Regions from separate parts of the Shigella sp. SIG3 genome, predicted to be linked through region 1. Evidence: predicted binding sites of a transcription regulator. Region 1 holds the regulator's gene; the other holds the start of a gene.
The links. Region 1 encodes ArgR, which controls arginine synthesis, uptake and breakdown. Its sites were predicted from a motif close to ANTGAATAAAAATACANT; they were not measured.
Positions count from the first base shown of each region.

Region 2: the regulator ArgR is predicted to act here: its motif matches at 2,630-2,647, upstream of argA (amino-acid N-acetyltransferase).

Region 1 is NZ_JBQZXE010000022.1:25,988-30,414, forward strand. It holds gene aaeB (p-hydroxybenzoic acid efflux pump subunit AaeB) at 1-309, shown strand, start outside; gene ACUU1I_RS06770 (barstar family protein) at 401-673, shown strand; gene yhcN (peroxide/acid stress response protein YhcN) at 729-992, opposite strand; gene argR (transcriptional regulator ArgR) at 1,357-1,827, opposite strand; gene mdh (malate dehydrogenase) at 2,262-3,200, shown strand; gene degS (outer membrane-stress sensor serine endopeptidase DegS) at 3,262-4,329, opposite strand; gene degQ (serine endoprotease DegQ) at 4,419-4,427, opposite strand, start outside.
Region 2 is NZ_JBQZXE010000024.1:20,455-24,881, reverse strand. It holds gene mltA (murein transglycosylase A) at 1-724, opposite strand, end outside; tRNA gene ACUU1I_RS07115 (tRNA-Met) at 933-1,009, shown strand; tRNA gene ACUU1I_RS07110 (tRNA-Met) at 1,043-1,119, shown strand; gene amiC (N-acetylmuramoyl-L-alanine amidase AmiC) at 1,194-2,447, opposite strand; gene argA (amino-acid N-acetyltransferase) at 2,679-4,010, shown strand; gene recD (exodeoxyribonuclease V subunit alpha) at 4,072-4,427, opposite strand, start outside.

The DNA.
Region 1 (4,427 bases):
CCAGGGGATTTGCCGAAATTTCGCCTGGCGCTGACGATGATTATCGCGCACCAGCGCCTGCGTGATGCGCCGATCCCGGTTAACGAGGATTTATCGGCGTTTCACCGACAAATGCGCCGCACAGCAGACCATGTGATATCTGCCCGTAGCGATGATAAACGTCGTCGGTACTTTGGCCAGTTGCTGGAAGAACTGGAAATCTACCAGGAAAAGCTACGCATCTGGCAAGCGCCACCGCAGGTGACGGAACCGGTTCATCGGCTGGCGGGGATGCTCCATAAGTATCAACATGCGTTGACCGATAGTTAAGTCAAAACCGACGCCAAAAGCGTCGGTTTTTTCATGGCTATACTTAGCGATGCACGGCAGAACTCGCCGCGAAACGTGACGGTGGCAACAGATGAATATTTATGCCTTTGATTTTAATGAGATTGAGAGTCAGGAGGATTTTTATCGTGACTTTAGCCAAACCCTTGGTCTGGCTAAAGATAAGGTACGCGATCTTGACTCACTATGGGATGTGTTAATGAACGATGTCCTGCCGCTACCACTTGAGATTGAATTTGTTCATCTGGGAGAGAAAACGCGTCGCCGTTTTGGCGCGTTAATATTGCTGTTTGATGAGGCAGAGGAAGAGCTGGAAGGGCATTTGCGTTTTAATGTTCGTCATTAGCGCAAAAAAAAGCCCCCGAACCGGGGGCAATATCGTCGGACAAAACGATGAGGGTTTATTTGTACAGTTCAGCCGTAGCGTGCCAGGTGTCACCGCTACGAGCTTCAGTAATCTGGTAGGCCGTTGCGCCTTTCTCTTCCGCTTTTTTGTTCAGCATTTCACGTATATCCATTGGCGAAGACGCCACACCACTTACGGATACGGTCCCGATTGCTTCACGATTTTGTGCTTGTGCAGCATCAATGGAGTCGGCAGCGAATGCACCGAAAGAGAGAACAGAAAGTACGCTTAATGCAGCTACAGTGGTTTTGATTTTCATGATTTTTACCTCGACATAATCTTTTAGCTGGGCCTTTGTTTCGTGACCCATATCACAAAATCAAGCATACACTAATTATTGAACTAATTAATACCACGCTAACTGTTTCAGTTGATACTAAGTGTTAAAAATGTGAATTTTAATAACAAAAAAGTATAAAAAACACGGTTATTTATTATTAATTATAGTATTTTCAATTAGATAATGAATTTTGCATAATGTGCTTTTTTTACCGTATGTATTCATTTTGTGAATGATGTGTCGCGGTAAAACGCACTATTCGTTAAATGTATCGCAGGAGAAAGAAGGGGAATGAGAGGGATAAGCAACATTTTCCCCGCCGCCAGAAGCGACGGGGCAGAGATTAAAGCTCCTGGTCGAACAGCTCTAAAATCGCTTCGTACAGGTCTTTGACGGTGAAACCGTTAGCAGGGGTGGTAAAGATGGTGTCATCGCCAGCGATGGTGCCCAGAATACCTTCTGCTTTGCCCAGTGAGTCCAGCAGGCGAGCAATTAACTGCGCCGCGCCAGGGCTGGTATGAATCACGACAACTGCATCGTTGTAGTCGATATCCAGCACCAGATTCTTCAATGGACTGGAGGTGGTTGGTACACCCAGTTCAGCTGGCAGGCAGTAAACCATTTCCATTTTGGCATTGCGTGTACGTACAGCACCAAACTTGGTCAACATCCGCGAGACTTTAGACTGATTAATATTGTCAAAGCCTTGCTCCTGCAACGCGGCGACGATTTCGCCCTGGGAGCTAAATTTCTCTTCTTTAAGTAATGCTTTAAATGCTTTAACTAGTTCTTCTTGCTTAGCCGAGCTTCGCATAAGTCACCCGATATGGTGGTTGATACAACATTATTGTGCATACAGATGAATTTTTATGCAAACAGTCAGCCCTGAAGAAGGCTGAAATAATGTTATGAAAGAGCGGGATTTTATCAAATTTCGTTATTGAGAAACATGCCTGCGTCACGGCATGCAAATTCTGTTTAAAAGTAAATTAATTGTTATCAAATTGATGTTGTTTTGGCTGAACGGTAGGGTATATTGTCACCACCTGTTGGAATGTTGCGCTAATGCATAAGCGACTGTTAATTACGTAAGTTAGGTTCCTGATTACGGCAATTAAATGCATAAACGCTAAACTTGCGTGACTACACATTCTTGAGATGTGGTCATTGTAAACGGCAATTTTGTGGATTAAGGTCGCGGCAGCGGAGCAACATATCTTAGTTTATCAATATAATAAGGAGTTTAGGATGAAAGTCGCAGTCCTCGGCGCTGCTGGCGGTATTGGCCAGGCGCTTGCACTACTGTTAAAAACCCAACTGCCTTCAGGTTCAGAACTCTCTCTGTATGATATCGCTCCAGTGACTCCCGGTGTGGCCGTCGATCTGAGCCATATCCCTACTGCTGTGAAAATCAAAGGTTTTTCTGGTGAAGATGCGACTCCGGCGCTGGAAGGCGCAGATGTCGTTCTTATCTCTGCAGGCGTAGCGCGTAAACCGGGTATGGATCGTTCCGACCTGTTTAACGTTAACGCCGGCATCGTGAAAAACCTGGTACAGCAAGTTGCGAAAAACTGCCCGAAAGCGTGCATTGGTATTATCACTAACCCGGTTAACACCACAGTTGCAATTGCTGCTGAAGTGCTGAAAAAAGCCGGTGTTTATGACAAAAACAAACTGTTCGGCGTTACCACGCTGGATATCATTCGTTCCAACACCTTTGTTGCGGAACTGAAAGGCAAACAGCCAGGCGAAGTTGAAGTGCCGGTTATTGGCGGTCACTCTGGTGTTACCATTCTGCCGCTGCTGTCACAGGTTCCTGGCGTTAGTTTTACCGAGCAGGAAGTGGCTGATCTGACCAAACGTATCCAGAACGCGGGTACTGAGGTGGTTGAAGCGAAAGCCGGTGGCGGGTCTGCAACCCTGTCTATGGGCCAGGCAGCTGCACGTTTTGGTCTGTCTCTGGTTCGTGCACTGCAGGGCGAACAAGGCGTTGTCGAATGTGCCTACGTTGAAGGCGACGGTCAGTACGCCCGTTTCTTCTCTCAACCGCTGCTGCTGGGTAAAAACGGCGTGGAAGAGCGTAAATCTATCGGTACCCTGAGCGCATTTGAACAGAACGCGCTGGAAGGTATGCTGGATACGCTCAAGAAAGATATCGCCCTGGGCGAAGAGTTCGTTAATAAGTAATTGATTAGCGAATAATAAAAAACCGGAGCACAGACTCCGGTTTTTGTTTTGAGCACTCGACTTAATTGGTTGCCGGATATTCCTGAATGGTGACCTGCAGCGTTAACTGCTTATCATCACGCATCACTACAACCGGGATCACCGAACCAGGGCGAATTTCCGCCACCTGATCCATCGTCTCCAGAGCAGAGATGGCCGGTTTGTTATCCACCGAAATAATCAGATCGTTGACCTGAATACCCGCATTCGCCGCTGGGCCGTCAGGTGACACTTCATTAACCACGATCCCTTGCAGTTGATCTATACCACCGCTCTGCGCGTGCAGTGGTGCGATCTCGCGTCCGCCGATACCAATGTAGCCGCGGATCACGCGACCATCGCGGATCAGCTTATCCATAATTTTGGTTGCTAACTGGAAAGGAATCGCAAAGCCGATACCTTCCGGCGTTTCGCCATCGTTACTCTTATCAAACGACAGCGTGTTAATGCCCATCAGTTCTCCCAGCGAGTTCACCAGCGCGCCGCCAGAGTTACCGTGGTTAATGGAAGCATCGGTTTGTAGGAAGTTTTGCCGCCCGGTCGGGTTCAGACCGATTCGACCCGTGGCACTAATAATCCCTTGGGTAATGGTCTGCCCGAGGTTGTACGGGTTACCGATCGCCAGTACTACGTCGCCAATGTGCGGTACGCGACGTGCATTAATTGGAATGGTAGGTAAACCGCCAGTGGCATTAATTTTAAGTACCGCCAGATCGGTTAGAGAGTCAGATCCCACCAGCAATGCTTCAAATACACGTCCATCCTGTAAGGCGACGATGATCTGATCGGCGTCGTTGATGACGTGTTTATTGGTGATGATATAACCGCGTTGATCCATGATTACACCGGATCCCAGGGTGCGGATCTCAAGCTGGTTGTGAGAGTTGGTGTTCAAACCACGGTTGTAAACGTTAACCACCGCTGGCGCGGCGCGGCGAACCGCCAGATTATAGCTGGCAGGCGTCTCATCGGTACTGTCAAATTGCGGAGTGGAAAGCGGGTTAAGGCTGCGCAGCGAAGGCATGGCAACCAGCAGAATAGCGCCGACAATTAATCCAATCGCAACGGAACGTAAGAGCTTCACAAACATGATGGAGGCGTCATTAAAAAAGGGAACGGCAGCAGCATACCACGAGTTAACCGGACATCACACGTCAGCCTGATGCCCGGTTTACGACATTAACGCAT
Region 2 (4,427 bases), on a different contig from region 1:
CGGCTTCACTGTGTGTTTTGCCCCAATGACGAATCGCCTGCATCGACATATCTTCTTTTTTCACTTCGCCACGGTCGATCAGCACCTTACCAATGCTGCGATAGGCATGACCGTTTTTCCCTGCATAGCTGAAAAAGTTAAGCGGACTGCCATCACCAAAGTCGATATACCCACTACCCTGCACATCCATAATGAAGTTATCCATCAGAGAGTTGCTGTAAGCGAGGATGTATTTATCGCCCAATGCCCCGGCGTAGATCTCCGCACGAGACGGCAGACGACCACGTTTTGGCGGCATACGGTAAATAGGATACTGGAACTCGCCCTGGCGGGTATGGCGCGCCTGAATTACCGGCGTGTAATAGCCTGTAAACTGCACGTTACCATAGTTGTCGGCACCTTCCATCTGCCAGGCATCAATGCCGAACTGGCGCATATTGCGGGTATCACCGCCTGCGCGCAGCCACTCTTGCACCGCGTTATAAACATTACTCTGGTTGCCATACAGACGCGGTGACGAATTACGGATATGGTTAATTTGCTCGGCAAAATCACCGGCGTTAATCGGCGCGCCAACGGCATCTGGCTGGTTCACCAGAGAGAAAGGCTGGGTAAATTTCCCGTCTTTATATTGCTGTCCGCGATCGGTTGGTTTGGAAGAGCAGGCGGCAAGCATTGCCACAACCGTGCCCATAAGAAGGTACTTTACCCAACGTCCTTTCATTGTTCTCTTCTTCAGGTTAAAAAATAAGGCGCAACGAAGATAACAAACCGCCGCGTTTAATGAAATGAGCAGCCTCTCCCTGACGCAAATTTCGCACAAAAAATAAGCTTTAGTGGTTTGTTTTTGTTCAAAATCATGCTAAATCCGTGATCGGGGTAAAAAAAAGGTTGCATGAAAACGCGAGCGGAGTATAGTGCGCATCCACGGACGCGGGGTGGAGCAGCCTGGTAGCTCGTCGGGCTCATAACCCGAAGGTCGTCGGTTCAAATCCGGCCCCCGCAACCAATCAAATTTGATGAAGTAAAAGCAGTACGGTGACGCGGGGTGGAGCAGCCTGGTAGCTCGTCGGGCTCATAACCCGAAGGTCGTCGGTTCAAATCCGGCCCCCGCAACCAATTATTGAACACCCTAACGGGTGTTTTTTTGTTTCTGATCTCCCATAAAAAAAGCGCCATTCAGCGCCTTTTTATCATCCCCTTCTCGCCAGCGTTGCCCCATCGGCAAAATACGCTTTAATCCCCGCAAGAATAGACTCCGCAACTTCCTGCTGGAAAGTCGCCGTTTTCAGTTTACGCTCTTCCTCAACGTTACTGATAAACGCCGTTTCGACCAGAATGGAGGGAATATCTGGTGCCTTTAGTACGGCAAACCCGGCCTGTTCAACTTGATTTTTATGCAGCTTGTTGATTTTTCCGAGCTTATTCAGTACCGCTTTACCAAACTTAAGGCTGTCAGCAATAGTCAGCGACTGCACCATATCGAACATGGTGTGGTCGACATAGCGGTCACCGCTTTTGCTCACGCCACCAATCAAGTCCGAGGCGTTCTGGGTTTGTGCCAGATATTTTGCCGCAGTACTGGTTGCGCCTTTGGTTGAGAGCGCAAACACCGAGGAACCGCTCGGCTGACGACTGGTAAAGGCGTCGGCATGGATAGAGACAAACAGGTCAGCACGCTGTTTCTGGGCTTTTGCTACGCGCACTTGCAACGGAATGAAGATGTCTTCATTGCGCGTCATGTACACCTTCATATTGCCCTCTTTCTCGATCAGAGAGCGCAAACGGCGAGCTATTTGCAATACCACATCTTTTTCGCGCGTTTTGTATTTCCCCACCGCACCGGAATCTTCGCCACCGTGGCCAGGGTCAAGCATAATGACAATCGGACGATCGCGCCCTGCTTTACCCGGTTGTGGACCACTTTGCGCTGGCGGCACCTGCTTTTCGAGGTCGCCTTTGTTGTAATCCTCCAGCAGCGCCAGCAGCGGGTCCTGCATATCCTGTGCATTGGCCGGATAGAGGTCCATCACCAGACGCTCTTTAAACCCGGCGACCGGCGCAAGGGCAAACAGCTGCGGTTTTACGTTTTGCTTTAATTCAAAAACCATGCGTACGGTTTGCGGGTCAAATTGCCCGACGCGCGCCGACTTGATGAACGGGTCGTCTGCACGAATTTGTGCCGCCATCCCCTTGAGTACCGAGTTCAGGTTTACATCTTCGATATCCACCACCACGCGTTCAGGGTTACTCAACGCGAACTGCTTATATTTCAGCTGACGATTTGATTCTACCGTCACGCGGGTGTAGCTGGACGCAGGCCAGACGCGCACCGCCACGACCTGGCTAACCGCAGCCAGGCTGACCTGACTTACGCTCAATAGCCACATAGCGCCCGCGCCTTGCAGTAAACGACGACGGCTGATTGCAGTGTTGGATCCTGACATGCCTCTCCCGAGCAAAAGAAATCTAAGCTGTGTAACAAGTAAACGACTAATTTGACCGGAAACTTTAGCGAAAGACGCATAATCTGTCATCTAATAAACGGTAAACATTCTTTTTATATTCACGGCATTACTGATAAAAAAGTCGCTCTCGCATAAAATTTACACTTGCACCCTGCGAAAAAACAGAATAAAAATACAATAATTTCAAATAATCATGCAAAGGGGTGTGCCGTGGTAAAGGAACGTAAAACCGAGCTGGTCGAGGGATTCCGCCATTCGGTTCCCTATATCAATACCCACCGGGGAAAAACGTTTGTCATCATGCTCGGCGGTGAAGCCATTGAGCATGAGAATTTCTCCAGTATCGTTAATGATATCGGGTTGTTGCACAGCCTCGGCATCCGTCTGGTGGTGGTCTATGGCGCACGTCCGCAGATCGACGCAAATCTGGCTGCGCATCACCACGAACCGCTGTATCACAAGAATATACGTGTGACCGACGCCAAAACACTGGAACTGGTGAAGCAGGCTGCGGGAACATTGCAACTGGATATTACTGCTCGCCTGTCAATGAGTCTCAATAACACGCCGCTGCAGGGCGCGCATATCAACGTCGTTAGTGGCAATTTTATTATTGCCCAGCCGCTGGGCGTCGATGACGGCGTGGATTACTGCCATAGCGGGCGTATCCGGCGGATTGATGAAGACGCGATCCATCGTCAACTGGAAAGCGGTGCAATAGTGCTAATGGGGCCGGTCGCTGTTTCAGTCACTGGCGAGAGCTTTAATCTGACCTCTGAAGAGATTGCCACTCAACTAGCCATCAAACTGAAAGCTGAAAAGATGATTGGTTTTTGCTCTTCCCAGGGCGTTACTAATGACGACGGTGATATTGTCTCCGAACTTTTCCCTAACGAAGCGCAAGCACGGGTAGAAGCCCAGGAAGAGAAAGGCGATTACAACTCCGGTACGGTGCGCTTTTTGCGTGGCGCAGTGAAAGCCTGCCGCAGCGGCGTGCGCCGCTGTCATTTAATCAGTTATCAGGAAGATGGCGCGCTGTTGCAAGAGTTGTTCTCACGCGACGGTATCGGTACGCAGATTGTGATGGAAAGCGCCGAGCAGATTCGTCGCGCAACAATCAACGATATTGGCGGTATTCTGGAGTTGATTCGCCCGCTGGAGCAGCAAGGTATTCTGGTGCGCCGTTCTCGCGAGCAGCTGGAGATGGAAATCGACAAATTCACCATTATTCAGCGCGATAACACGACTATTGCCTGCGCCGCGCTCTATCCGTTCCCGGAAGAGAAGATTGGGGAAATGGCCTGTGTGGCAGTTCACCCGGATTACCGCAGTTCATCACGGGGCGAGGTTCTGCTGGAACGCATTGCCGCTCAGGCGAAGCAGAGCGGCTTAAGCAAATTGTTTGTGCTGACCACGCGCAGTATTCACTGGTTCCAGGAACGTGGATTTACCCCGGTGGATATTGATTTACTGCCCGAGAGCAAAAAGCAGTTGTACAACTACCAGCGTAAATCCAAAGTGTTGATGGCGGATTTAGGGTAAGCGATGAAAATCACCGGATGCGGCAGGCGTAACACTCGTGCGTCGCATCCGGCAATTACGTTTATTCCCGCGAACTAAACAACGCCGCCAGACCACTGCGCCGCTCAGTACGAGTGGCGATTGCCGCACTTAATATACGCTCATCGGCATACAGCGACAGACGACGACGCGCGCGGGTCACCGCGGTGTATACCAGCTCTCGCGTTACTACCGGCGTGCGTTGGCTCGGTAAAATCAACGCCGCATGGTCGAACTCCGATCCCTGCGATTTATGTACCGTCATCGCCCACGTAGTTTCGTGCTCTGGCAAGCGACTCGGTTGCACAGACTTAATATTGCCGTCCGGCATCGCAAACCAGACGCGCGTCCCCTGCCCGCGATCCAGCGCAATACCGATATCGCCATTAAACAACCCAA